DNA from 2 places in the Cohnella soli genome. Region 2 is predicted to be linked to the other one. Evidence: riboswitches for the same ligand, from Rfam matches in the RefSeq annotation. Region 2 holds a riboswitch; the other holds the start of a gene.
The links. Region 2 has a riboswitch for ZMP and ZTP ahead of ACFPOF_RS23630 (bifunctional 5,10-methylenetetrahydrofolate dehydrogenase/5,10-methenyltetrahydrofolate cyclohydrolase). Riboswitches for the same ligand answer to the same signal wherever they lie in the genome.
Positions count from the first base shown of each region.

Region 1 (14,717 bases), on a different contig from region 2:
ATCATTGTTCGGATCCGTCGGATCGAACGCCCACTTGTCGTCCAAGTCCGCTACGTAGTTGTAATCGTTCGGCTGGGAACGGACGATGTTGACCGAATCTCTCATGTATTGGTCGCCGTATACCCGGACGAGCCAACCCGCTTCGCCGCTCCACATCGAATTGGAGTTGCCGGCCAGCGCAAGCGGCACGAAGCCCGCTTCTTTGATTTTCTTGAAATCTTCGATCAACTGGTTAAAGGTGGTCGGAGCCTCTGTAATGCCGGCTTTGGTGAAAATTTCTTTGTTATAGAGCCATACGATCTGCACCGACTCGAAGTTCAGCGTGTACAGGTGGTCGTTCTCTCCCATGGCGTCGAGGTTCACGCCCATCGTGCCTAGATCGAGGCTGTCCTTCCATGCCTTGCCGGTGTATGGATTGGTCTTCTCGAACCAAGGCAAGAAATCGACGAACTTGCGGTCGTTCTGCAAGCCGGTCACTTCGTTGATAACCGCCAGATCCACGTCCGGCGTGCCGGCGGCGAACTGCGAGGTCAGCCACTCCTTGTACCCGTCCATCGGCTTGTTGTCGACGGTCACTTTAACGTTCGGATGCTTCTGCATGTAGGCGTCAGCCACGGCGTTCCATACCGACGCGGATGCGTTCGGCAGCGAAATCTTGAACGAGCCGGACAAGTCGGGAGCAGCGGGCGACGACTCGGAAGGCGACTGCGACGGTTCCGCGGAACCGCTTTCAGAAGGCGACGGGGAAGAATTGCCCTTTCCGCTGGAGCATGCTGCGAGTGTAGAGATAACAAGGGACAAACAAAGCATGTACAGCCATTTTCTCGAAGCTTTCATATGACCTCTCCCTAACTATTAAGTATACTTACACTTTATAATATATACTTTGAATAGACTATTTTCAAGAACAAAAATTAAAAAAAGAAGCGCGATCGCTCACACTTCTAAAAATGCATATCCTTTAAGCCGAAATCCCGTTCGTTCAGAACTGTCGGCCTGAGCGTTAACGATTTACGGAATCCGCTCCGCAGTGCTGTCCCGAACGATCAGGCTGGGGACGATTTCGTCTTTACTGAAGCCGCCGGTTTCCTCGCTGACGGATTCCAATAACAGTTCCACCGCTCTCTTGCCGACCAAATACGTGTTTTGATTGACAGACGTGAGCCTGGGATGTACGAAGCTGCTGACGGACAGGTCGTCATACCCGACAAGGCTCACATCCTCCGGCACGTTCAGTCCTCTTCGTTCTGCTGCCTGCAGAGCCCCGATTGCTTTAATGTCGCTGGTCAGAAAGACGGCCGTCGGAGGCTGATCCAGATCCATGAGCCGATCAAAACCTTGCGCCCCTGATTCGAATTCTTCTTTGGCGCCTTCGATAACGACGACGAGCGACGGATCGAATTGGATGTTGTACTGCGAGAGGGCTAGCTTGTAGCCTTGCAGGCGAAGCGAAAATTCCTGATTGATCTCTATCGGGGAATTGCCTGTTAACACAATGCCGATGCGCCTGTGGCCAATGGACAACAGATGCTGTGTCGCCAAATAACCGCCTGTCATATTATCTACGATGACATAAGGAATTTGCAGATGGGGGAAGTAGAAGTGGACGGTGACGAACCGTCGCTTCTCTTCCTTCCACCTTGCAACAATGTCTGCCGATACGTGCTCAGTTTCCATGGCAAGCGGTAGCAGTACCCACCCGGAGCGATCGCTTTCCGGCGGCAATCCCCCTTTCTCTCCGAGATCCCACAGGCGAAAAGCAACTTGATTCTTCTCGCATTTCTCATGAAGACCGCGAAGCAAATCGCCGAAGAAGCCATGGTTGAACAGCTCCAAGGGGACGAATTGGTACACCAAGTAAATCGTATTGATCTTCGGTTCAGTTGTGCCTGCTCGGCCCGCATATTCTTCGCTTATAAAGGAGCCTTTGCCTCTCACTCGGTAAATGAGCCCTTCGTTGGCCAACTCCGTCAAAGCGCGACGCGACGTAATTTCACTGGTGCCGTATACTTTGGCAAGTTCGATCTGCGAAGGAACCGGTTCTTCGCCGGATATTTCGCCCTTGCGGATTTTTTCCTTGAAATCGTCCACAATCAATTGGTACATTGGACGTTTGTCGGTTTTCATGACAACTGATCGCTCCCCTCGCTACTTCCAAAGTATACTTTACAAAATTGGCTTTTGCAAAGCACTATCCACACTATTTAATATGCGAATGTGAAGACGGGCAACGCAGGCTTCATTTATGTTATAATGATGGGTAACACATGAGGCAACGGAGGATGAGAATAGTGTTGGACCGTCTGCAAATACTGGCGGATCGTTACGAGAAACTAAACGAATTGCTGAGCGATCCGGACGTGGTGAGCGATTCGAACCGTCTTCGCACGTACGCGAAGGAACAAGCGGGACTAGAAGAGGCGTACCGCGCTTACGAGGAATACAAGCAGGTGCTGACGCAAGCGGCGGATGCGAAGGCGATGCTGGAAGATAAATTGGATGACGAGATGCGGGAAATGGTGAAGCTGGAGCTGGGCGAGCTCGAAGAGCGCCGCACCGCGCTCGAGGAGAAAGTTCGCTTCTTGCTTTTGCCGAAGGACCCAAACGACGGGAAAGACATCATCGTCGAAATTCGTGGAGCTGCGGGCGGCGAAGAAGCAAACCTGTTCGCTGCCGAATTGTACCGGATGTATACGAAATTCGCGGATAGCCATGGCTGGCGGACGGAAGTGCTCGAGTCAAGTGTCAGCGATCTCGGTGGGTTCAAGGAAGTGATTTTCTCGGTTAGCGGAGCGGAAGCCTATCGGATGCTCAAGTACGAGAGCGGCGCGCATCGCGTGCAGCGCGTGCCGGAGACGGAGTCGGGCGGGCGTATTCATACGTCGACATCGACTGTCGTCGTGATGCCGGAAGCCGAAGAGCTCGACATCGTCATTCACGACAAAGACATTCGCGTCGATACGTTCTGTTCGAGCGGCGCCGGCGGACAGTCGGTTAACACGACGAAATCGGCTGTCCGTGTTACACATGTGCCGACAGGCATCGTGGCGACTTGCCAAGACGGCAAATCGCAGAACGATAACAAGGACAAAGCGCTGCAAGTGCTGAGAACTCGGATTATGGATGTTAAGCGCCAGGAAGAGGAAGCGAAGTATTCCGGCGAACGCCGCGAGAAAGTCGGGACGGGCGATCGGAGCGAACGCATTCGCACGTACAATTTTCCGCAAAGCCGCGTAACGGATCATCGGATCGGTTTGACGCTGCACAAGCTTGATTATGTGCTGAACGGCGATATGGAAGAGATCGTTCAGGCGCTTACGCTCGCCGAGCAGGCGGAAATTCTTGAACGGGAACAAATGAAATAATACGGGAGGCGTTGTCGTGTCGACGGAACGCGGAACTCAGACGCTGAGGGAAGTATGGCGGTCTGGGGCAGCGCGATTGCGGCAAGCCGGAGTCGAAGAAGCGGACGCGGATGCGGAGCTTCTTCTTCTTTATTTGCTCGGAATCGGCAAAACGGAATGGCTACGGGATATGCGGGAGCCTTTTCCGGTGGAGAAGTTAGAAGTCTGGGAAAGCTTGCTCGCGAGACGCGAAAAAGGAGTGCCCGTGCAATATGTGGTGGGGGATCAACATTTCTATGGTCGTGCGTTCGAGGTGACGGAGGCGGTGTTAATTCCTCGGCCCGAGACGGAGTTGCTCGCAGAGGCGGTTCTTCGGATTGGGGACGAGCTGTTCGGCCCGAACGGACAGGGAGGCAGCTGCCCGGTTGTGCTGGATGTGGGTACGGGCAGCGGCGCCTTGTCGGTGACGTTGGCGGCTGAACGACCCACGTGGCGAGTTATCGCGTCCGACTTGTCAGAAGATGCGCTGGCGGTGGCGAGACGGAATGCGTCAAAACTCGGAGTTGGCGGGAAGTTGGCTTTCGTGCAAGGCGATTTGTTGACTCCGTTTATGGTTAATGGTCCGGGCAGCGACGTTGAGATCGATATTCTAGTGTCCAACCCTCCGTATATCCCGAGCGCGGACATAGAGGGATTGCAGCGCGAAGTGCGCGATTACGAGCCGAGGCTTGCGCTGGACGGCGGTGAGGACGGCCTGAACCCGTATCGCGCGATGGCCGGGCAACTCACGGCATTGAAACGGCTGCCGCGCCTCGTGGCATGGGAAGTCGGCGCAGGCCAGGCAGCAGACGTTGCAGGGTTATTGCGGACAGCGGCGAACTGGGACGACGTTTATTGTGTGAAGGATTACGCTGGCATCGATCGGCATGTTATCGCATTGTGTAAGTAAAAAAGATCGCGGACCCGAGAGGGCTTGCGATCTTTTGGTCATTTAAATGGGATTTATAGCCCGGCGGCTGCGCGCGGCCTGTTCAAGTAGTGATTTAGCGATCTCGCCGAGAAGCATCTCATGGCGTTCGTGCTTGTCGTTCAGTTCGCTTACCGTCTCTTTCACATCTCCGACGGCATCGAAAGTCATATCCATACGTCGCTCCAGTCTTTCTGTGCGAATATCGATTTGCGTCACTTTCTCGTCCAAGCGTTCTACGTTCTGTTTCAGCTCGGTGACTTCATGTTTAAGCTCGCTCACATCCCGTTTGAGCTCACTAATTTCGCCTTTGAGCCCGCTAACTTCGCTTTTAAGCTCGCGAATGTCATGCCTGACCTCGATCTTAAAATCTTCAAAGCTTGCGTGCATTGCCATAACGTTGTTCTGCAACTCGAAAAAGTTGTGCTGCAACGTTGACATGACATCCAGAATTTGTCGTGCGACCGGTTCTTCCACGTTCAGACCTCCTCAGCCATTAGTTTGGACCGGTGCTTCCGGATTTGTCCTAACTGTACCATAGCGTCTTGCGGGCGGTAAATCCCCATTTTTTGAAAATTGTCCTTGTGATCGGTCATTCGATTTCTTCGGGCATGAGCTCGAGAAACCGCTTGGCCGGTATGTTCGCGCCGGCGGGCTCGTTTCGGAAATACGCACATATGAGATTCTCTGCTGACGCATCCGACGCGACAATCCGTTGGAGTGTTCCCCGCTCGACCTCCTCGCGGGCTTCGAGCGCGGACAAGTAGGCAATGCCATAACCTTTTGCGACAACGCGGAGTAATTCTCCATAACCGTTCATCTCGAGTCCGATGACTGGCATTCCCACATGGGCAGCGAGGCATAGCGCCTTGAGTTGTTCTCTCGCATAACTGCCCTCTTCTCGGGACGCGAAAGGTTCGGAAACGATATCCGCCAAAGTTGTGTTCTTTCCGGCGAGCCGGTGCTCCGCATGAGCAACAAACCACATTTCGTCTTTCCGCCACGGCTTCGCCCTGAGGCGAGGGTTGGCGATCCGTCCGCCACCGACAATAGCAAGATCTACCTCGTAACGGAGCAGAAGCTCCGTTGCCTTAACCGATCCGACAGTTTCGATCTCTACCCGGACTTCAGGATAACGATTTTTGTAACTGGCGACGAGATCAGGTAACAAGTAATTGGCTGGCAAATAAGTAGCCGCGATCCTCAGAACGCCAGCTGTTCCGTCCTTTAGTCGAGCGATCGAATGCTCGATATGGGCTTCTAGAGAAAATAGCCGATTGGCTTCTGCCGCGATCGTCTGACCTGCCTCGGTCAGCAAGATGCCTCTGCCTCGAGGAGCGAACAACTGCAGTCCCAATTCTCGCTCCAACTTCTTGATCTGCCCCGTGACGGCGGGTTGACTGATGTTGAGCTTTTCGGCCGCTTTTGTCACACTTCCAAGTTCGGCAACGACATGAAACAAACGCAACGCATGGAGATTCAGCAATCGGTAGACCTCTTCTCAAATGATAATAAAAACTTATGAAAAACGAAATTTTATATATTAGATTTATGAATGGATATCTCTTATTTTAGAGGTAGAAGGGAGTGCGGTGCAAATGAAAATCAAGTGTTACGAGTGTGGGCGCGAGCATAGAGACGCGGCTTATCGGTGTGAGTGCGGGGGATTGCTGGAAATCTCGCACGATTTTGTCGGACTTGATCCGGAGCGGTTGAAGAGAACTTTCCACGAGAGACTTTCGGAGAGAATGACTCCTTACGCGAGCGGGGTTTGGCGGTACAAGGAGTTGATCCACCCCGAGTTGCCGGAAAGGGAAATCGTAACTAAATACGAGGGCAACACGGGGCTCTACCCTGCGGAACCGATCCGTCGTTCTCTCGGTATTCGGCAATTATGGCTGAAGGCGCAGAGCGAGAATCCGAGCGGTTCGTTCAAAGACAACGGGATGACGGTTGCTTTATCCCACGGAAGATCGATTGGGTATAGGCGATTCTCTTGCACCTCAACAGGAAATACGTCGGCTTCCCTGGCGATGTACGCGGCGCTTGCGGAATGCGAGTCAGTCGTTCTTGTGCCCAACGAGAAAGTGTCTGCGAACAAAGTTGTGCAGACGCTTGCCTATGGCGCTCGGATGATCCGATTCGACGGCACATACGATGATGGAATCCGCTTCTTCGAGCAACACGGTGGCGGACTAGATCTATACATCTGCAATTCGCTTAATCCTTTTCGAATAGAAGGGCAAAAAAGTATCGTCTACGAACTCGCGCAGTCGATGAATTGGAAATTGCCGGATTGGATTGTTATTCCCGGTGGAGCTCTAAGCAATGTGACGGCGCTTGGGAAAGGGCTCCAGGATCTGCTGCAGCTCGGCTTAATCGAAAGGATGCCGAAGGTTGCGCTTGTACAGGCGGAAGGGGCAAGCCCGTTTCATAAAATGATGGCGGCGGCAGGCGAAACGCTCATTCCGGAACGTTCGCCAGCGACAGTCGCTTCGGCGATGAATATCGGAAACCCGCCTAGTTGGCGCAAAGCCCGAGACTTCCTGAGGGAGAGTGGTGGCGTGACATGTACGGTAACCGACGAGGAGATCATTGAGGCCAAAAGGCTAATCGATGGTTGTGGAATCGGTTGCGAGCCTGCGTCCGCTTCGACAGTAGCCTCGTTGCGCAAGCTGATCGCTGAAGGGACGATCGACAAAGACGAGACGGTTGCCTGCATATTGACGGGAAACCTCCTGAAAGACACGGACATACTCTCGATGTATGAACAAGGTGATGAGAGTAGCTTCGATTTTGCGAGTTTGATAGGTTTATAGATTCGAAATCCGGACATACTGATGGCTAAGACGTTCCGGAACGCATAGTGCTGCACCGACGGGTGCATCAAGGAGCGAAAACCTATGCGTATTAGCCATCATTCATCTTCCTTTTCTTCTTCCCGTTCGAAAACCCGTTTCACCCGTGCTGCCGGCAAGTTTGTACTGCTCGGCGTTACGATATTGATAGGTTTGTTCGTTTTTCTGCGCCCATCCGCTTCTGCGGGAACCGGAGCGCTGATTCCGACCGATGCTATTCGTATTCGAATAATTGCTAACTCCGATGGAGAGGCCGATCAACGCATCAAGGCTAGCGTTCGCGATGCCGTTGCAGCATCCATCCGCTCTTGGGGCGCGATGCCGGATACTCATGACGAAGCTCGTGCACTCATCGGCAAGAAATTGCCCACGCTCCGCCAACTGGTAGCAGCCAAGCTCAAACAACTGGATGCGCCTTATGGGGGCAAAGTAGAGCTTGCCAAAGTACCGTTCCCAGCCAAAACGTTCGAAGGACGGTCCTATGCGGCAGGCGACTACGAAGCGCTCCGCGTAACGCTCGGCGACGGCAAAGGCGCCAATTGGTGGTGCGTGCTGTTTCCTCCGCTTTGCTTGACGGCGGCTACCGCCGCAGATGATGCCGCGTCCGGCGAGATCATCAAAACTTCCGGCGAGAAAGATAAATCGCCAGCTCAGGCAGAAGAAAAGCCGGAGACTAAGTTTTTTCTATGGGAACTGCTCGAGAAGCTCATCGCGTTCTTGTCATCCTTGTTCTGACCAATCTGACGTCCGCCGCCCGCTATGTTATAATGGCGTTAACATAAAGGCTCGGCGCTGCGGTTTCCGCATGCGCGAGAAGTCGATGGGATGGAGCAGCAGATGGCGCAGCATACGACATATTGGCCTGCAGATCGATTGCGGGTCGGCATACAGGAAGCCGCCGCGGCGCTCGCCGGAGGCGGCATCGTTGCGTTTCCGACGGAGACGGTGTACGGACTTGGTGGGGACGCGAGGAGCACGGAGACGGTCGGCCGTATTTTCGCGGCGAAAGGCAGGCCGTCGGATAATCCGCTGATCGTACATTTGGCGCGTACGAAAGATGTGGCGGGAGTGGCCGAGCGGGTGAATGACATCGAGCGGAAACTGATGGAGGCGTTCTGGCCGGGGCCGCTGACGCTTGTGTTGCCGGCGAAGGAGGGGGCGGTGTCCCCGCTCGTGACGGCAGGCTTGGATACGGTCGCGGTCCGGGTGCCGGAGCACGATGCGGCCCGCGAGTTGATCGGTCTCTCAGGATGTCCGATCGCCGCGCCGAGCGCCAATCGTTCCGGACGGCCGAGCCCGACGAAAGCGAGCCATGTACTTGAAGATTTGGACGGCCGCATCGACGGGGTACTGGATGGCGGAGAGACGGGTGTCGGTCTGGAGTCTACAGTCGTCCGCGTCGTAGGCCGCGAAGTTCATGTGCTGCGGCCGGGAGGTGTGACGCGGGAGCAGCTTCGGTCGGCGCTCGGCGGGCTCGCCGACGTAGCTGAAGCGGGTTCCGATTCGTCGGCGGCGGCGGTGGAAGCCTCGTCCAGAGAGGACGCAACGATGGCCGACGCAACGCCGCGTTCGCCCGGCGTCAAATACGCGCATTACGCGCCGAAAGGCGAGATGGTGCTCATCGTCGGCCCGCAAGAGCGGCTGCCGGCTGCCGTTCAGCGGCTCGCCGACGAAGCGGCTGCGCATGGCCGCACGGTCGCTATCTTAAGTTGTTCCGAGCACGCGGCGACTTACAGAGCGGACGCGGTGCTCGATTGCGGCTCCCGTGCCGAGCCTGAGCAAGCGGCGCGCGTGTTGTATGCACGGCTTCGTGAATGCGACGCTCGGGGCGCAGATTACATCGTCGCGGAAAGTTATCCCGAAGACGGGATTGGCGCCGCGCTTATGAATCGGCTGCGCAAAGCCGCCGGAGGCCGCGAAATTCACGTCTAGTCATTGTTTCCTAGGGCGTGTCTGAATACTCGCTCAGGGGCATCTTTCACCGCCTTTTCGCCCCCTGCTTCGTCACTTTTGCTCGACGTACCCCTGGTACGCCTTCACAAAAGTTCCTTGCATGGAACGAAAATTCGGCAAAATCTGCTGCCCTCGGAGTATTCAGACACGCCCTCATCCGTGCTCTCGCCTGTTAGAGCCTCTTTGCATGTTCGCCCCCTTGTCCGCATATGTTGGGAAGAGACATCGGGGAACGGCGAATAATCGCGCGGGAGGGGACAAGCTATGTTCGGCGGAGGCGCGGAGACAGGACAACTGCTGACGATCGCCGTTATGGCGATTGCATTGGGCATGGATGCTTTTTCGCTTGGAATCGGCATCGGTCTTAAAGGCATTCGCCTGCGGGACATTGCGAAGCTTAGCGCACTGATTGCCTTATTCCACGTGCTTATGCCTCTTGGCGGCATGGTGATGGGGCAGTACGTTAGCGGGCTGCTCGGAGATATCGCGACGACAGCGGCGGGAGCGTTGCTTTTGCTGCTTGGCGGTCATATGCTGTACAGTGCCATTCGCGGGGAAGCGGTCGACTCGTTCGACCATCGGACGGCATGGGGGATGCTCGTTTTTTCTTTCAGCGTCAGCATCGATTCATTTTCCGTAGGAGTATCGCTCGGCATGTTCGCTTCGCATGTATGGATGACGGTGCTTATGTTCGGCTTGATAGGCGGAGCGCTGAGCGTGCTCGGGCTAGTGCTTGGTCGAAGGGTAAGCAGATCTCTGGGAGGATATGGAGAAGCGCTGGGCGGTGTTATTTTGTTCGCGTTTGGTCTATTATTTCTTATATAGGATGATGCATCGAGAGACGGGAGCGCGAGGAGAGAATGAACCGGATATTGATCGTATGCACGGGTAACACTTGCCGAAGCCCGATGGCGGAGGCGTTAATGAAGGATTTGGCGGCTCGGGGCGGCAAGCCGATCGAAGTCCGTTCGGCGGGCGTCTCGACGGTCGACGGGTTGCCGATATCTCCCCATGCCGCAACGGCGCTGCGGAAGAGGAATTTGGCGCTGCCGGAAGGCTCGACTTTGTTAAAAGCGGACGACGTGCTGTGGGCGAGCTTGATTCTGACGATGACGGCTGGGCACAAGAGAGCTATTCTGGAGAGGTTCCCGCAGGCGCTTGGCAAAACGTTCACGCTCAAAGAGTATGCTTTGCGCGGCGATCCCGTCATGGACGACGTGGCGGAGTTAGAGAGGCTGTATTCGGAGTGGCAGGTGAAGCAAGCGCTTGGGCAGAATTTGTCGATTGAAGAAAGAACGCGTTTGCTGGAGCTGCAGCGTCGCATCCCCGACTTTGACGTCGCCGATCCGTTCGGCGGATCGCTCGCGTTATACGAGCAGACGGCCGACGAGATCGAAGACGTTCTGCTGACGCTGATCGATAAACTGGATCAGGACCCGAACGATCGGTGATTGATTTTTTTCGCACGGTTCGTTATGATGAGGATACAACTTCAAGGTTCCGATGTAACTGGCGACGACAAGTGGGATCAACCACGGTGGAGCATCGGAATGACGGCCGGTCGCCTGGGCGAAGAGCGGTGTGCTTTATGCACGCTAGCTCTTTTTTGTCGTTTTGTCTCTTTCAGAGCATTCGAAGAAGGGGGCGGGAGCGCGTTGCGTGGATTGGGGATTGCTGTTGGCATCGGTCGAATTCAGGTATAATACCTTTACATGGATGTAGGGCGTGTCGGCCAAACCGTGTGATCGAGAAAATCGTTATTATACCGCGTTTACCGCTATGGGAGGCGATCTGATGGCTGCAGAGTCCGAACAATCCGTCATGTCCGAGACGTCTTTGTCGACGCTTGGGCGTGCCGAAGTCGAAGAGAAGACGGTCGCCCTTCTGGAAGAACTGGCGGACACCGCCGGCCTTCGCGCCGGGCAAATCGTCGTCATCGGCGTCAGTACGAGCGAAGTTCGAGGCAAGCGGATTGGTACTGCAGGTGCCGAAGATATCGCTAGAATGATCTACGATGGTGTAGAGATCGTTCGCGAGCGCATCGGCTTCAACGTTGTCTGGCAATGTTGCGAGCATTTGAATCGGGCGCTTGTGACCGAGCGCGCACTGGCCGAACGGATGGGGTGGACTGAGGTAGCAGCCGTGCCGATACCCAAGGCTGGCGGCTCGATGGCTGCCTATGCTTTCCGCAAGATAGCCGAACCATGCCTCGTTGAGGAAGTAAGCGCCCACGCGGGTGTCGATATCGGCGAGACGATGATCGGCATGCATCTTCGCCGGGTCGCCGTTCCGCTCAGGCCGACCGTTCGAGAGATCGGGCATGCCCGCGTCAATATGGCGATGACCCGGCCGAAACTGATCGGCGGCGCCCGTGCCGTGTACGAATTGCCGCAAGCTTCTATCGTATCGCCATCGTGCGACTAATTCATTTTCACATTTTAGGGAGGATATATGACTATGTTGACTAATTTGAACAAGCAAGACCCTGAAATCGTCAAAGCGCTGAACCTGGAATTGAAACGCCAACGCGACAATATTGAACTGATCGCTTCCGAGAACATCGTCAGCGAAGCCGTTCTGGAGACGATGGGTACTGTCCTGACGAACAAGTACGCGGAAGGTTATCCAGGCAAACGTTACTACGGCGGTTGTGAATACGTCGACATTCCAGAACAAATCGCCATAGACCGCGCGAAGCAATTGTTCGGCGCAGAACATGCTAACGTGCAGCCGCATTCCGGCGCTCAAGCTAACCTCGCCGTATACTTGGCAGTTCTTAAGCCTGGAGATACCGTACTCGGCATGAACCTTGCCCACGGCGGGCATTTGACTCATGGCAACCCTGCGAACGCTTCCGGTCTGCTCTACAACTTCGTCGCATACGGCGTAGACGAGAACACGTTTACGATCGATTACGAAGAAGTGCGCAAAGCGGCATTTAAACATCGTCCGCGTCTGATCGTAGCCGGGGCTTCCGCTTATCCGCGCACGATCGACTTCGAGAAAATGGGACAAATCGCGAATGATGTAGGCGCATTGCTCATGGTCGATATGGCGCACATCGCTGGACTTGTCGCAGGCGGCGAGCATCCGAGCCCGGTGCCTCATGCTCATTTCGTTACGACGACGACGCACAAAACGCTGCGCGGTCCTCGCGGCGGCCTGATTCTGTGCCGCAAGCCTTGGGCGGCCGCCATCGATAAAGCGGTATTCCCAGGTACGCAAGGCGGGCCGCTGATGCACATCATCGCAGCGAAAGCTGTCGCTTTCGGCGAGGCGCTGCAGCCTTCTTTCAAAGAGTATGCGCGCAACGTTGTCGTGAATGCGAAAGCTCTGTCCGAGGCGCTTGTGTCCGAAGGTTTGAACATCGTCTCCGGCGGCACCGACAACCACTTGATGCTGATCGACACGCGCAACCTGAACATCACGGGCAAAGTGGCCGAGCATGTGCTCGACTCCGTTGCCATCACCGTCAATAAGAACGCCATTCCGTTCGACCCGACTAGCCCGTTCGTAACGAGCGGCATCCGCGTTGGAACGCCGGCGGTCACGACGCGCGGCATGGGTACGGAAGCGATGAAGACGATTGCCAAAGTGATCGCTCTTACGCTCAAAAATCCGGAAGACCAAGCGACGTTAGACAAAGCGCGCGCAATGGTCGCCGAACTGACGGCGCAGTACCCGCTTTACACGAACTTGCAATATTAATGGTGTAACGACAATTGCCCCGGGCCGACTTTGCGTCGGATTCCGGGGTTTTGTTTGGACGTTCGCGTCGTTTCGTCTTCGTACGTTAGATCAACAGCGTAATGACGAGCAGTTCGAAAAGCACCAACGTCAAAATGGCATTGGAAGCATAGGGACCGAAGAAGCGGGCGTCGCCGGTCATAAGATGCATGTACGTATGGTCGGAGCCGACGACTATGCCTTCATACGTTTGTCCGTCGATCGTTTGAACCCGGACGGTTCGGTTCATGCACTGGCCGCAAGCTTCGGCCAGCTTCTGGCGGGTTTTGCGTACGTGACCGGCCCACTCTTGGTCGGCCTTGTATAAAACGGAAGTGTTGGAAGTGCGTACGTTCATTGGCATTCCTCCTAGAGCGTTCTCGTTCATCGTATGCGAATGCCCAGCGAGGAGTGCGAGGACGCGGAGGCGAATTATTACCTTTCATCGTCAGATTGTTCCGTTCGTTCGACTTGATTCGCCTGCAAACGACGGATGTTATGCACCTATTCGGAGACAATGATATAATGTACGGGCAACCTACATAGAGCAACGTCCCGGAGCGTCGCGAAAGCGGACGAGCGGGCGTTAGGGAAAGGGTAGAACATAATGGGAACATTGGTCATTTGCGATCATCCGTTAATCCAACACAAAATCACGTTTATCCGTGACAAAATGACGAATACGAAACAATTCCGGGAGCTGGTCGACGAAGTCGCCATGCTGATGGCTTACGAAATCACGCGGGATTTGCCGTTGTCCCCTGTGCGGATCGAGACGCCCGTTACAGTAACGGAAGGCAAAGTGATTGCCGGCAGAATGATCGGATTGATTCCGATATTGCGTGCGGGTCTCGGTATGGTTGACGGCGTGTTGAAAATCATTCCATCGGCCAAAGTCGGACATATCGGCCTGTATCGCGATCACGAGACGCTGCAGCCGGTCGAATATTACTGCAGCTTGCCATCCGACGTTGCGGAGCGAGAACTAATTGTCATCGATCCGATGCTTGCAACGGGAGGTTCCGCCAATGCCGCAATCGATATGCTGAAAGCGAAAGGCTGCCGCCCGACGAAACTCATGTGCCTGATCGCCGCGCCGGAAGGCGTCAAAGCCGTTCAAGAAAAACACCCGGACATCGACATTTACTTGGGTGCGCTGGACGAGAAGTTGAATGAGCACGGCTACATCGTACCCGGCCTCGGCGACGCCGGAGATCGGTTATATGGTACCAAGTAATCGAATCAGATAAGCGCGGATAAAGGGAGAAGAAACCGACGTGAGTGAAAAAATCAAAGTGATGACCATATTCGGCGTCCGTCCTGAAGCGATCAAGATGGCGCCGCTTATTCTGGAATTGCAGAAGCATCCCGAACATATCGAACCGATCGTCTGCGTGACGGCGCAGCATCGGCAAATGCTTGACCAAGTACTCGAAGTGTTCGGCATTAAGCCGGATTACGACCTGGATGTCATGCAGGCGAACCAGACGCTGAACGGCATTACGATTCGTGTACTCCAAGGACTTGAGCCCGTTCTGCAAGAAGCAAAGCCGGACATCGTGCTTGTGCATGGCGATACGTTAACGACTTTCCTTGCGAGCTATGCTTCATTCCTGCAGCAAATTCAAGTCGGCCACGTGGAAGCGGGCTTGCGGACCTGGAACAAGCTATCCCCGTATCCAGAAGAGATGAACAGACAATTGACAGGGGTGCTCGCTGACGCTCACTTCGCACCGACTGATTGGTCGGCGGATAACCTTCGCAAGGAAAGCAAAAACGCCGACAACATCTACATTACCGGCAATACGGTAACCGATGTCTTCCAATATACAGTGAAATCCGACTTCACTCACCCGGTGCTTGATTGGG
Region 1 covers NZ_JBHSMI010000023.1:437,780-452,496, forward strand. The annotation lists gene ACFPOF_RS12510 (ABC transporter substrate-binding protein) at 1-837, opposite strand, end outside; gene ACFPOF_RS12515 (substrate-binding domain-containing protein) at 1,012-2,127, opposite strand; gene prfA (peptide chain release factor 1) at 2,292-3,365, shown strand; gene prmC (peptide chain release factor N(5)-glutamine methyltransferase) at 3,382-4,293, shown strand; gene ACFPOF_RS12530 (hypothetical protein) at 4,336-4,788, opposite strand; gene ACFPOF_RS12535 (LysR family transcriptional regulator) at 4,904-5,797, opposite strand; gene thrC (threonine synthase) at 5,910-7,130, shown strand; gene ACFPOF_RS12545 (stage II sporulation protein R) at 7,215-7,904, shown strand; gene ACFPOF_RS12550 (L-threonylcarbamoyladenylate synthase) at 7,995-9,101, shown strand; gene ACFPOF_RS12555 (manganese efflux pump MntP) at 9,387-9,947, shown strand; gene ACFPOF_RS12560 (low molecular weight protein arginine phosphatase) at 9,983-10,573, shown strand; ZMP/ZTP riboswitch at 10,618-10,700, shown strand; gene ACFPOF_RS12565 (TIGR01440 family protein) at 10,917-11,546, shown strand; gene ACFPOF_RS12570 (serine hydroxymethyltransferase) at 11,583-12,830, shown strand; gene ACFPOF_RS12575 (LSm family protein) at 12,916-13,206, opposite strand; gene upp (uracil phosphoribosyltransferase) at 13,456-14,085, shown strand; gene wecB (non-hydrolyzing UDP-N-acetylglucosamine 2-epimerase) at 14,147-14,717, shown strand, end outside.
Region 1: another riboswitch for ZMP and ZTP. It lies ahead of ACFPOF_RS12565 (TIGR01440 family protein); the one in region 2 lies ahead of ACFPOF_RS23630 (bifunctional 5,10-methylenetetrahydrofolate dehydrogenase/5,10-methenyltetrahydrofolate cyclohydrolase).

Region 2 (14,717 bases):
CGCCATTTAAGGTTAAATCTCCTGAATGACGTTAGGATAATGGATTTTCGAGGGTCATTCTTTGTGTCTACTCTTTCGATGCAAGGTCAGGTGTTTCCGCAAGTAATCCCCCCATCACTCACGTACAGCGATATAGATTTCCACTTCTCCGTCGTTTGGGTTGATATTCGGAGCATAATACTCAAAATCACCTGTGTACGCCCGCTCATTGCCAGACTCCTCCGCCCATTTCCAAATGTCGGCCCAAGCCCGTTGCACCATCTCTATAATCGGACCCCGCTCCGTGACGAACACCGCGTATTTCGCAGATGGAACGGTGAACGTTGAGACTTGATCGGGATATGGAGTCTGCAGATCATCCCGCACATGTACGCCAACCATCACTTCATACTTTCCAGCCACGCCGTCTTCATAGTTGAAGTAACAGCCATAAGAGCCAGACTGTAGTTGTTGAGGGGCCAGCCGCTCCCCAATATTTTGGGAGTAGTATTGTTCATACAGCTTGCCAATTTTCCCTGCACCGCTTAATTCGGCTGCATTTGTTGTGACGGTGGCAACCCCGGCTAGTGTAAAAGAAGGGCGCTCCTCAAAGCGGGTTGGTTTTATTGTCTTGCGATCTGCATTGTTTGTCATCACTGATCATTCTCCTCATATCGTTGAATGAGCCAAGTATAAAACAACCAACATGACAGCTATTTGTCATGTTGGTTTGTCTGTTCGATATAAATTTGCAATTTGTTCAGCACGGCTAGCTATGATCGCTCGTAGATGGGGAGGCTCCAGCACCTCTGCGTGGTGGCCAAGGCCGAGAATGAATCTATACAACCATTCATCTTCCGGATACGCCTTCCTCACCTGCCAACTACCGTCATCCAGGGACATAATCTCCTCGATGCCAAACCATTCCTCCGCCAAATAGCGAGAGTCAGCTTGGAAGCGCAAGACGAATTCAGTCAAATTAGATGGATGACTTGAGCTCTGGCCAACGGCACCTTCTTGCATGGAGAATTCTCTTCGAATGAACGTCTTCTCTGAATTGATCTCCAGTTCTTTCAATCTTTTCAGCTTGAACAGCCGGAACTGTTCCTTATCCAAGCAGTAGGCTTTCAGATACCACTCTCTTCCTTTCATGATGAGCATATGCGGCTCTACCATTCGGTGAGATACGGCCCCTTCGGCATCGGAATAGATGAACCCAACGACTCGACAACTGTCTATCGCTTCGTTGAGCAGCTGCAACTTGGGACGCAGCCTCTCGTTGCCATCCCAAGGCGAATGATCGATCAGCACACGGCTGGATTTATTCTGGAATTCCTCGGAGTGTTGAAGTGGAACAACACTATTGATTTTCTCCATTAACTGCAGATGCTGTTCGTTACCATATGAGGTAGAGATACTACGCAAAGCTGTGACGATAGCGGCGAGTTCGTCGTTCGTCAGCACATTGCGATCCAAGCGGTATCCTTCCGCCAACCCGATACCTCCGTTCGTCCCCTGATAGGTGACGACAGGAATTCCCGCCCCATTAATGGCATCGATATCCCTGTAAATCGTCCGCACGGACACCTCGAAGCGCTCTGCAAGCTCTTTGGCCTGTACGATACGTCGATTCAGCAGCAAGATGATGATGGATAACAGCCTTTCCAGCTTCATCGTAAGTACCCTCCATTGTAGTAGGCCAGCTATATCAAGCGAGTCTCCGGATCATTTTTCAATTAGCTGATCGTTTCGTTGCAGCATCAACCGTATGTTTCAATAGCATAGCAATGGTTACAGGTCCAACGCCAGCAGGTACTGGCGTAATGGCAGAAGCGTGCTGGAGGCATGCATTAAAGTCTACATCTCCAATATTCCCCGGGTTGTACCCCGCATCCAAAATTACAGCCCCCGGCTTAATCCAATCGCCTCGAACAAACTCGGGTTTACCGACTGCAGCGACGACAATATCGGCCGATCGAACGAAATGTTCTAGCCCGGTCGTCTTGGAATGACATGTGGTTACCGTAGCATCGTTATTTAACAACATAGCCGATACAGGTTTGCCTAGAATGGGACTTCTGCCGACTACTACTGCATGTTTGCCCGATACCTGAAGCTTGTAATAATCCATGATTGCCATGATAGCCGCAGGAGTACAAGAAGGAAACATTGCGAATCCAAAAGCATTTTGTGCGAATCCTTCCGTTGTTACCCCATCTACGTCCTTGTCAATTGAGATCGCGTCGAATGCAGCTCGTTCATCGATATGATGAGGTACAGGGTGCTGCAATAAGATACCATGAACTTCCGGGTCCTTATTTAACTGCTGTATAACCTCAATCAATTGCTCTGTCGTTGTCTCCTTAGGCAGGTCGATACGGACAGACCGGATGCCAAGTCTGTTGCAAGCATTCACTTTCATCCGTACGTAGGTAGCCGATGAGGGGTCTTCACCGACCAAGACTGTTGCAAGACACGGAACAACTCCTTTCACAGCAAGTTCCTCGACACGACTGGCTAAGCGAACCTTAATCTCCGCAGCAACTTTGTTTCCATCTAGAATGAGCGGTTCAGCGTTCATCGTCATCAGCCCTCTCTATTTGTATAGAAACGCAAAGAGGCAAGGAGAAATATCCTCCTTACCTTTGCCCAGGCGATCGGCCATTTGAAGTATGTGCTCCCCCGTGGTACTCCACGTTTCGCCAGTTACACATACCGCATGCTTAAATATATTTTGCCAGAAATATTGGATGCTGACAATATTTACTCCAACGAAGCAAACAAACTAATCAAGTTGCCGTCCGGGTCCTGCACGATCGCATAGCGCTGCCCCCAGAAGGCATCCCATGGCTCGTTGTGTCCTTGGTATCCGGCCTCGATTACGGTTTGATAAACCTTGTTTACCTCATCGCTACTGTCGCACAAGAATGCAATTTCAATCCGATGTCCTACAGGCTCAACCCAGCCGCCATAAACGCCTTTGATCATTTCTTGTTTGTCAAATGCCAGTCGGAACCCGCTTTGCGCCACTTCAACGTGCGCCTCTCCGTTGGCTTGTTCCGGAATGTCCAAACCTAACGTCCGATAGAAATCCAAAGCCGCTTTCATGTCCTTTACCACAATGCCGACCATGTCCAATTTAATTCCCATAACTCATATCTCCTTTAGTCGCTTTTGAACTTTTATTTAGCGTCTTTCTCCTGCGAGAAAACAAGTAATACATGAATGTGCTGCAAAGCACAACAAGAATCATGAGGAGCGTCAAGTTCGCGTACGACAACTGCTCTTGTCTATCAACGAACGGATGAAGCGGCAAAGTGAGCAGCGAGTCGTCCAACAACTTCGCCGCTACAGCCGTACCTACCGCCTGTGCAATAAACATGCCTAAACTAAATATCCCCATTCCGATGCCAATCCGATCTTCGCTGAGCGTAGAAGACACGCTTTCCGTAATGGAAGTCTGCGAGAAAGCATACCCGATGTTCATGACGATCAAAGCCACCGCTACCCACCATACCCTTTGATCAATGCTGATCCAGATCAGCGTGAACCCGAGAGCGGACAAGAAAAGTCCACTTCAGTCACATACTGGGCTCCTCTTTTTACAACGATGTCTCCGGCTAATTTACCGAACAAAGCCGCACAGATCGCTCCGGGAAACATGACCATGCCAATCGTCTCCGCACTTAGACTGTACAACTGGGATAACATCAGCGGCAATAGAAACATCATCGTCATCATCGCGCTAAACATCAGAAATCCGACAATTACGCTCATTCTATACAGCGGATTCTGAAAGATCGAAGGCTGGAGAAAAGGATCATCAATTCGCCGAATATGAATGACGAACCATACGCCTGCCGCAAGGCTGCACAACAGATACACGACTTCCAATTGCGTCAGAAACAACAGAAACCCCGTAACTGTCAATGCCGCAAGAACAGCGCCGAGCAGATCGAACTTCCCTTTCCTCTTCTCTTCGGCAGGCAAATATTTTAAGAAAAAAGGGATGGACACAAGCGTAAGCACCGGGATTAAAAACAAGTAAGCCCAGTCTACGCGCCCGGTAATAGTCCCTCCGAGCACCGGCCCAGCCGCCACGCCGAAAGAAAACGCCGATGTGACGAGACCGAACATTTTTTGCCGCCCCGTCGCCGTAAAATAACGCGTAATAATGGTGTTATTCACAGCCGGGATGGCCGAGGCTCCAAGTCCCTGAATCACACGGAAGACGAGAACCGTCATATATTGTCCGTGGAAAATAAATCCGAGAATCGAACTCGCCGTATAGATGGCAATGCCAATCACCATCAAGTAGTTAGGGCTAAATGAATCGCTCAGCTTCCCAAATAGGATAGAGCCGATGCCGAAAAAAAGATCACATAGAGGAGCCAAGGTACAACCCGACGTATGTCGGCTTCACCCGGTTGTGCACTCGTTACGACTTGGGCCATGCCATTCCTCCTTCGCCATGCATGCTATGCAATGAATACTTTAACAATAGCCCTTTCAATGTCGCTAAAAATAGTAAAAAACGGACTTTTTTCAGTCCGTTTTCGAAATTTGTTTGGGTAGAATCCCGTAGTAACGTTTGAAGTTTTTAATATAGTGGGATTGATCATAGTAACCGTATTTTAAAGCGAGATCCGTCAAGTTCGTATAGGAGCCGGAGTAAATCTCGCGGAGCATGCTTTGAAATCTAACAATGCCGATCATTTCCTTCGGGCCGACTCCAAGTTCGGAATGGAACACTCGTCTCAGATGGCGTTCGCTGAATCCAAGCTCTTCCGCCAACCCCAACATGGAGAGATTTCCTTTAGCCGCGTACAAATACTGCACGCTTGCGTGCAGCAACGGGTGAACGGAGGAATCGTCCACAGCGAACACCCGCTTCAGCTGGCGTTCAACGACGCCCACTATTTCCGTAGCCATATTCGCCGACAATATCTCTTCGACGAAATGTTCCCCTTCCAGCCCCCATAATTCTTCGAGAAAAACATGCTGACCGGCAAACGCGGAAACAGGGAATTTCAGAACAGTTTGCGCCGATTCCAAGAAAAAGCGAATCCCAAACAAAGATTGAACCTCGGACAAGTGTATGAGCTCGTACTGCGTCATGATCCCTTCAACGAAGGCTGCTTTCCGGCTGGAAGGTGATAGACGATTCACGATAATATCTACGCAGCCGTCCGGAATAATTCGATGGAGTTGACTCTCGACATCCGCATGAAAATCCAATGTCCAGTAACACGCAACGTACGGCGTCAGTTGTTCGCAAGGTGCATATTCTTGATAGCTGTAGCCGGGACGCTGCTGTTCCTTTTGCAATTTAGGGGTTTGTATCGGACGATAAACGCTCCCCATTCCCTATAGCGCCTCCTATCATCAACCGATAATGCGGCAATCGGGATAGCGGCGCTTCCACCTCCAATACGCAAGGTCCCTGCACGCTGCTCCCATCATCTCCTAGCCATTCCCCTGCCGGAAAACGGATCGCGCGACTGCGAGCCCCCTGCTCGACGACTGGCGCCACGAGCAAACTGTCGCCGATCATGAACTGGTCGGTGACATCCTCAAGCCCGCTGTCCGGGAATACATACGCCATATGACGCATGATCGGTTCTCCGGTCACGGCAGCATGCCTCGCGAGTGCAAGGAACGTGTCCCCCAGCCCAGCATGTAGCTTCGCCGCTTCGACGCAGAGTGCAAGATGTTCTTTATCCAACACGCGCCAAGGCGCCGTCGAGAATTGCATCATCGGAAATAGCGCCGAGCACTGGGCATAACGGACAAACAGCTCCTGATCGATGCGGAACGACGGATTATTCTCTACATCGCTGATCTGCCCGCCGCCGATCATATCTGGGCAAATAAACGCATACCCGGACAGCCCTTGCGCGAGTCCGTTCGGGATCAGCGAGGCTAGCCCGTTCAGATCCCAACTATGATTGCGGTCACGCAGTCGCTGGACGAGCGGCTGCCCCCCCATTTTCCAGCAGGCGCGGTACTCGTTAAAGGCATAGTGTAGGCCGACCTTCGCCCACGCCTCGCAATGGCCGTTCGGGTGCATTGGCACCGCGCTCAAGTCGGACGCCCTGTAAAATTCAGGATCGCCTGCGTCAAGCTTAAATCCGTCGATGCCGTAATCGTTCATCAGGCGCTGCAGCTCTTCCTGATACCACGCCACCGCCCCCGAATTCGTACAGTCGAGCACGGCGCTGTAACCGTTCCACCATCGGCGAATCGCGGTCTCGCCACGCTCATCGCGCAGCAAATACCCGTTACTCTCCAGCATGCGGAAATTGGCGGCATTGTCTGGGCTGACGAATGGACATGTCCATAGTATAACTTGAAAACCGAGCTCATGCAGCCTGTCTGTCATCGCCTTGGGATCGGGGAATCGATCCGCCCGAAAACGCCATACCCCGTAGTCTTCCATCCAGTTGTCGTCGATCATGATGACGCCTGGAGGCAGGCCGTTCGCCAGCACCGCCTCGGCGTATCGCAGCGTCTTCTCCTGGGTCGGTTCGTATTGCAGCTCAATCCACAAATTATATTGCGGCACCGAGAAAAACCGCTCATCCGGCAGCGTTCCGGTTGCCGGGAAGTGCGCGTCCGCCGCCGAGCGGAATGCTTCACGGAGATTGCCGCCCGACTCCCGCAACATTGGCTCGCTCGCTTCGCAGGTTACGGTCAACAAGCCGTCCTCGAACCGATAACGAATCGGGTCGTCAGCCCATACATATCGCCCTTTGTTCGAGACAAGCAGCGGCGCCGCCTGATTGCCTCGTATGCCAGCGGCAAGGTCGACTTCGACCGTCTCTCTCCCGAATGGCATCTGGTCTCCGTAAGTAATATCTCCGCCCCACCAGACTTCGCCATCCAGCAGATGAATGCATAGCTCCCGACTTCCCATCATGATCCTACCCCTTTGTCCTGTTCATTGCCTTGATCATAGAGTACAATCGAGGCACGAGTCTACGGACAACCTTGCGGATTTTTTACACGATCTTGCTCTCGACTTCAAGGAGGCGAGCGGAAACATGAGCGTCAGCGACAACAATCAATACTTGGCCATGCTTGACGACAAGTACCCGTTTAATCTGTTCCGACCGGAGTGCAACGGAACGACGATTTTTCCGCCGCATTGGCATAATGACTGCCTGGAACTGATCTATGTGAGACAAGGGCAAGTAGAATTGCATATCGGAGGACATTCGTTCATCGGGCAAGCCGGCGACCTTATTCTGATCGGGGAAGGCGTCATCCATAGCGGATATATCGTCGATGGTCCGCCGGACTATTACACGATTTTGCTCGATCGAAGTCGACTCGCCAGCTCGGACTTCATGAACGTCGCCTCCCGCTCTATGCTGACGGGCAGGCTGCATCTTCCCGTTGTGTTGCAAACCGGGAATGACGGCTACGAAGCTTGCACGGCGATCGTCCGCTCAATCATCGAAGAGTATGTTGGTCGCAGAGCAGGTTTCGAGTTGGCAATCAAGTCCTACCTCCATGTGCTGCTATTAGAGCTAGCCCGCGCATACGGAGAACAAGCGGGAGGCAAAGATGCGCGCGACGAAGCCGCGAAGCGAAGCATGGAACGGCTCAAAGAAGCGATCTCCCTTATCGAATCGCGGTACACAGTGAGGCTGACGGTCGGCGAAGCGGCTCGAGCGGCCGGCATGAGCACTTACCATTTTTGCCGAGTGTTCAAACACGCCGTCGGCCGCACGTTTACGGAGTACATGCATCTATACCGCATTGGCAAAGCAGAAGCGCTCATTCGCGACACGGACCTGCCGATCACACGGATCGCTGAGCAAACCGGCTTCGGAACCGTGCAATACTTGGACGAACTGTTCAAACGTTATCGCGGTTGCACGCCTATGCAGCTTCGGCGCAGGCCGGTTCAACTTACCCCTTCATCTCGTACCGCGACGAATCCACCGCTTGAATGAACGGTGTCCATTCCCCCGCTGCGAACAATAGAAGTCGATGCATCGCACGTGTGCACGCGGTATAAAACAGTTTGCGTTCGCTCTCCCGATGGTAGGTGTTCGAAGATGCATCATAGATCAGAACGGCGTCGAACTCGATCCCTTTCGCCAAATAGGCGGGAATAACCAACGTCCCTTTCTCGAAGGAAGGTGTTCGTTTCGTAACGAGCCGAAGCGACGGGCATCCGTGCGCAGTCAAGAGAACGTGAGCTTCCCGGCTTTCGGCGGCTGATTTCGTTATCACGGCGATGGAGGCGAAACCTTCCGCTTGAAGCGCCGAGAGCTCCTCCGTTATTCGCGCCGCCAATTGTTCACTGCTGTCCGCCTTCAATAACAGCGGCTTCGGCCCTCTTCTATCGAAAGGGATAATCTCCTGTCCCCCTGGCAACAGTTCCCTCGTGAACTCCACGATTTCGCGGGTCGATCGATAACTGCGAACGAGGCGAATCAGGTTCGTGTCCGGCTCTCCGTACAGCTGGATGAGCGGGGAGTCCCCCCCGGTCCCGTACAGCTCCGTTGCCTGAGTGAAGATGGCTTGCCCGAAATCGCCGAGTACCGTCATGCGAGCCCGCGGGAATAACCTTTTGAGAAACTCGTACTGAAACATCGAATAATCCTGGCCTTCATCGACGAAAATATGCCGCACTTCAGTGTTCATCCGAACGCCTTCGACGAGTTCTTTGAAATACAAATACGGCGTCGCGTCCTCGTAGAACAGTTCAAGCCGCTCGATCTTCCCCTTCGTTTGCTCACCGATGTCGGACCATAACTCCGGAACATCTATCTCATTCGTCATCGTTCTATAATCATTCGCGCCCCCGAACAGTTGAGCATACAGACCAACCATGTCGATGAACGCCATCCGCTTTACGCTTCTCCTCAGCGGTTTAAACTGCTCCTTCACGACCATGCGGCGCAGCAGCTCTTCCTCTCGCTCGGCATAGTCGAAGTCCGCTTCGTCTCGACGGGGTTTGTTTTGCAGTATCTCTTGAATGGTTTCATATTTCTCAGCGAATTCGAAGACGCCCCGGTCTTTATGCAACTCGCTGTGAACTGCGGCATACTGATCGTTGTCGAGGTAGTTGAGTTCCTCCTGCACCCATAACTCATCCTTCTCCTTGCGTTCAAGATCAGCTAACTGCTTGAGCAGCCATTCTTGCAGCAGCGCTACTCGGTTGGCCAGACGGGTAGTAGGGTCGTACCCGTAAAACTGCGTTGCCATCTGTTCGGCAGTGATCAAATCGCGATCCCGAAACCGAATTCCGTTAAATCGCATGCCTTCCCGCTCAAGCCAGCCTGCATAATTGCGGAGAGCTTGAAGGAATGCAGTGGATGCTTTGTACGCGATCCCCATCAGCCGTGCCTTATATGCTTGCGTGGATTGTTCCGTCAGCGTGTATTCGATCTGGTCAAACGGGTCCTCCGGACGCAGAGCCTCGCCAAGCCCATGCTCCAAATATTCTTGGAACGTCGTCTGCTGCATATTTTCTTCGCCGAGTTCGGGAAGAACGGTCGACACATAGCTGTTAAACATCGGATTCGGCGAGAAAAGAACGATCTGATCGGCTTTAAGCTTCTCGCGGTGCTTATACAGCAAGTAAGCTACCCGCTGCAGAGCCGCAGATGTTTTCCCGCTGCCGGCCGCCCCTTGAACGATGAGCATTCGGCTCTTATCGTCGCGAATGATTGCGTTCTGCTCTTTCTGGATCGTAGCCACGATCGTTTTCATTTGGGTATCCGCACTTTGGCCGAGCGCCTGCTGGAGCAATTCATCTCCAATCGTTAAGCTCGTGTCGATCACGTTATGAAGTTTACCTGCGCTGAGCTGATATTGCCGCTTCAACTCCATCGTTCCCGCGATGCGCCCGCCCGGCGTATCGTAAGAAGCTTTTCCCGGTGGGTAGTCGTAATACATGCTTGCAATCGGCGTACGCCAATCGTAGACCAAGAAGCTTAAACCATCCGAATCCACGAAAGAGGAGACGCCAATATATATTTGCTCGCTGAAGCCGAGACCATCCTCTTGAAAATCTATGCGCCCGAAATAAGGCGACTTCAGCAACCGCTTCATGTTATTCCATTGCTGGACACGCAGCCGATAGCTACGTTCCCGTTCCGACAGCAATGCCTCTTGTTGTTTAATGCTGTGGAAAGTCTCCTCGAAATCTTCGTCGGAACTCGTGTTGACCGTTACTTCTTCCCAGAATCGTTTACGAATATCTCCCGCCTGACTGTGTAATCCAGCCACTTCCGGCTCTAATTCGGCGATTCTCTGTTGAAGCTTCTCCGATACTTGCTCCAACCGTTCCTGCTCTTGTTGCCAATCGCGCTCGTTGATCATTCCTGGACACGCTCCCTCCCATAAAGTCTGAAGAAATTGAACGTTTGACAACCGCCAGCCTGTGTGATAAAATTAAATTAAAGATAAGATGCAACACTTGTAATTTCATGCACAAAACTCACTGATGGTTCCTTATCATACCACAGTGCGGCTTTGTGTGCAATCGCCTTTATGACAATTAACCCCGGCAATGATGCCGGGGTTTTTATTTTTTCGCCCACTCTAGTCCGATGCGAAAGCTTCCGCCGCTGCCGATAGGTAATAAGCCAGCCCTGTTTGCTGGCTCTCGAGCATCTTGAGATGAAAATCATCGCTCAGGAAAAACCGGGTCTGCATTGCAAAGTCACTCGGCGATATCGGATTTCCATGCTGCTTCATAAATGCCAGATGATTCTCAATCAAGCTTCCTACTATCGCATCGTTATGTTTAATGCCTTCTCTTAATGAGTTCGCCATGTTATTCATGAATGCCACAGCTTCAGCCGCTTGTTCATTCATGTCTTGAATCTCCGCCGGAGCAACCTCGAATGACTCCATCCCGTACGTTTCCTTCAAGTGTTGATTTTGCTCAGCCAACGCGTTGTTCCATGCTTCCTCGTTGTCAAACCCCTTAAACATCTCCATATGATCCATGCCCTCCCCTTCCTTGGCACATGAGATGGACTTGCGCAACGTTTGAACGATGTTATCCAGCCTGTGTTTGCGATTCAGTAGCAATTCCTCCTGCTGCGACAGGATCGTTAACCGGTCCGCATTGCGCCCCATCATTTCTTTGATTTTGTCCAACGGAAAATCCAGTTCCCTATAGAACAAAATCTCTTGCAATCTCTCCAACTCTTGCGCCCCATACAGTCGATATCCCGCTTCGCTTATTTCCGTCGGCAAGAGAAGATCGATTTTGTGATAATGATGAAGCGTTTTGATGGTTACATGAGACAATTCCGACACTTCTTTTACCGTGTACAGCATGGCTCATTCCTCCCTTTCATTCATAGCGTAAAGCCTCCCCTAGGGGGAGAGTCAACTCGATTTTTTTTCGCAGCAGGCGATTGACTCTCCTCTTACAGCAGGCCTTACGATGACATTCGAAACCATGAAGAAGGGAGAAAAAAACAGTGACAGGTTCCATTCCATTGCTTCGTAACCGTTTTGTTCGAGCCGTGATCGTTTCAACATTTTTTTCTCAGATCGGCATTTGGGTCCGTAACTTTGCTGTTCTGTTGTATGTGATGGAAGTAACGGGCGGGGATCCATTTGCCGTTGCCATGATTTCGGTTGCGGAATATGCGCCAATTTTCATTTTTTCATTCATTGGGGGAGCGCTCGCGGATCGATGGCGGCCGAAAAAGACGATGGTGTGGTGCGAGGCGCTCAGTTCATTGTCCGTACTCCTGGTCTTTGCGGTGCTGGAAGTCGGTACATGGCAAGCTTTGTTTGGCGCAACCTTGTTCGCTTCCACCCTATCGCAGTTCGCGCAGCCTTCCGGCATGAAGCTGTTTAAGCATCATGTACGCGACGAAGATGCGCCATCCTGTATGTCTTTCATGCAAACCCTCACATCGGCCTTTATGGTACTCGGTCCGATTCTGGGAACGTTCGTTTATCAGCAATGCGGAATTGAAGTTTCAATTTTATTGACCGGCATTTGTTTTATGTTATCCGCGTTAGCCCTCAATCACGTGCCGCGCGACCCATTGCCGTACCGTAATCCCGAAATCAACTCAGCTTCTCTGTTTAGCGACATGGCGGATGGTATTCGTTTTGTTGTCGCCAATCCATTCATCTTGCAGCTTACTCTCAGTTTCACGTTCGTTGGGCTAGGCGTCGGATTAGTCTCTCCACTTAGCGTCTTTCTCGTTACGGAGCAGTTGGGGTTGCCTTCCGAGGCTTTGCAGTGGATCAATGTGTCGTATGGAGCAGGGGAAATTGTCGGGGGAGTCGCCACTATGGCCCTGGCTGCGAAAATCTCCCCGCAACGGTTTCTCATGGCCGGCTTACTCGTCAATGGTTGCGGAATCGTCTTGGCTGGCCTGTCTACCGAGATATGGCTGACGATGATTGCCCAATTCATAATTGCTCTTCTTCAACCGGCCATTTTTGTAGGGAGCAGCACATTAATCATGCAGCAGACTACCCACGATTATATCGGACGAGTCATGGGCATTCGCACCCCGCTGATGACTGGGGCAATGCTTCTTATGATGAGTGTGGCAGGCGCGTTGAAAAATACGTTCACTCTTTCTGCCGTGTACGTATGCGCCGGATGCTTCTTTTTTGCAGGGTTACTTATCATCGTTCCGCTAAGCGTTTGGTCCGAACACCGGGGCTAATCGCGACGTAGATAGCTGATCCGCCAACCCAAAATATTCACAGAAATTCATGATCATCGGATTCCATTTGGACGGGTTGACGTAATTGGGATGGTCCTCCATCGTCAACTCCTGCTCCACGTGAATTTTGCTGATGTGGACCTCCAACGCGACTAAGGAACTCGGCTCTTCGAAAGGATGGACTTTTACGAGCTTTGCCTCCAAGTGAACCGGACATTGCAAGACGCGCGGCGCTTGGACATTCCGCGACGGGATCGGGGTCAGGTCGGACACGCCGAACTTATCGGCTTCGAAACGATAGCCTCTGGCCGCCTTCGATTCCGGGACCGGATTTCGGCCAGTCAATAAGGTGAGGCTTTCGATTGCCGGGATCAAGTCGATGGACGGCAAGTTCAGCACACATTCTCCCTCCCGGATCATATTTAGGACAGTTTGCGATTTGCTGCTCAGTCCGAGCATACACGAGCGATTCAGCCACCATGCCGAAGACATCGGAGCCAGATTCGGTGTGCCGTCCTCATTCAACGTGCTGATCAGCACAACTGACGTGCCGAAATACAGGATTTTAGGTTCAATTTCAACATGCATATTCGCTTGTCTCCCTTCCGTAAGTGCAACGTGTGTCTAATGTAGCACAAGTCGACAAGCGGCAATACGGATTTGGAATGAGACAGCAAGATGTTGAAATTATGCTAGAAGTAGGACTTGTTGCCTTCGTCATCCTTGGTTAGACGGAATAGATCAAATAGGTTGCCGTTCTCGTCGATTGCCCGTAATTCCAAACTCTGCGGTGTCACAACACCTTGTACGAAGTGAGGTACGGCTAACGATTGCGAGGTATGCCATGCTCTTTTGGGAAGCAGCCATTCCGGCATCGCTCCCGCTCCGCCCGCCACTACATAGACGATACCGTCTTGAAAATCAATTTTGCCATCCTTTAGCGGATGGCTTCGTTCATAGACGATGGTATGGGAGCTAAATACGACATCGACACCCGCTTGCTCCATAACGGAGCAGAGCTTCCGCATCGCCTCTACTTCATAGCCTCCAGAGACGTACGGCGGATAATGAAAAAATACAATCTTCCATTTAGCAGAAGATGCCCTTAAATCATGCAACAGAAACTCATATTGCGCATGGCCGGGACCGATCTCTTCCGAGCTATAAGGATAGGTTTCCGATTTTATGAAGTCGGTGCTGTCCAAACAAACAAAATGAACATCTCCATAATCGAATGAATAGAAGTTTTTGGGGGCGGCAAAAGCGAAATACTTATAAAACCAAGAGCCGTTATTCTCATGGTTGCCCAAGCAGCAGTACGATGGCGTATTGACCAGCAACTCCTGGCCCGGGGCAAAGAAATATTTCTCCCAATGGTCGTACTCGTCGCCATCATCGACAATATCGCCGATAAATAACGCGATATCCGGGCGATATCTTTTCATTTGCGCAAAAATATTTCGATTAATTTGTCCGCCCGATTGATCAAAACCGCTGAATCCGCCAGTCTCGCTCGTCACCGCGAAAGAAAACGGAATGCCATCTCCCGCCGCCGTCATGAATGGATAGAAGTTCGATTCAACATCTCCGGACTCATTGCTGGAGTACACTTGGTAAAAGTAATACGTCCCCGGTTGCAGGTTGGCTACTGTTACTTGGTGGATTGTAGAGTACTCTTGAGTCGCGACGGAAGACAGCAATTGCTCCGGCCGCTTGAAATTTCCGTGATGACCGCTATGTATCCTCTCCGCCACGAAAACTCTGACTTCTGAAGTAGAGGGCTCGGATGTCTCCCACATGAATGTCATCGTTTCCAACGTTGGCCATTGCAAATAGGGGCCTTTAAGGATAGTGAGCATTATCGCACCTCATTTGAGCTCAAGAAATGGAAGTAAAGCGAAATGCAGAGCTTCTGAGTCGTCTCGGAAGCTCTGCATTTTTTCTTGCTAACCTATTACTTTGCCAATGTAGCTTGCGCTTGCTGCGCCGGTTTCGCGTATATTTTGTTCAACATAATCGTTTGGACGATGATGAATATACCGCCTACCGCCCAATACAACGGCAACG
Region 2 covers NZ_JBHSMI010000032.1:11-14,727, forward strand. The annotation lists gene ACFPOF_RS23620 (GyrI-like domain-containing protein) at 115-633, opposite strand; gene ACFPOF_RS23625 (helix-turn-helix transcriptional regulator) at 700-1,653, opposite strand; gene ACFPOF_RS23630 (bifunctional 5,10-methylenetetrahydrofolate dehydrogenase/5,10-methenyltetrahydrofolate cyclohydrolase) at 1,712-2,560, opposite strand; ZMP/ZTP riboswitch at 2,620-2,699, opposite strand; gene ACFPOF_RS23635 (VOC family protein) at 2,743-3,129, opposite strand; gene ACFPOF_RS23640 (MFS transporter) at 3,119-3,544, opposite strand; gene ACFPOF_RS23645 (MFS transporter) at 3,520-4,374, opposite strand; gene ACFPOF_RS23650 (DUF6597 domain-containing transcriptional factor) at 4,525-5,343, opposite strand; gene ACFPOF_RS23655 (glycoside hydrolase family 31 protein) at 5,309-6,898, opposite strand; gene ACFPOF_RS23660 (helix-turn-helix domain-containing protein) at 7,023-7,940, shown strand; gene helD (RNA polymerase recycling motor HelD) at 7,897-10,320, opposite strand; gene ACFPOF_RS23670 (MerR family transcriptional regulator) at 10,543-11,289, opposite strand; gene ACFPOF_RS23675 (MFS transporter) at 11,436-12,650, shown strand; gene ACFPOF_RS23680 (flavin reductase family protein) at 12,621-13,238, opposite strand; gene ACFPOF_RS23685 (purple acid phosphatase family protein) at 13,343-14,509, opposite strand; gene yidC (membrane protein insertase YidC) at 14,605-14,717, opposite strand, start outside.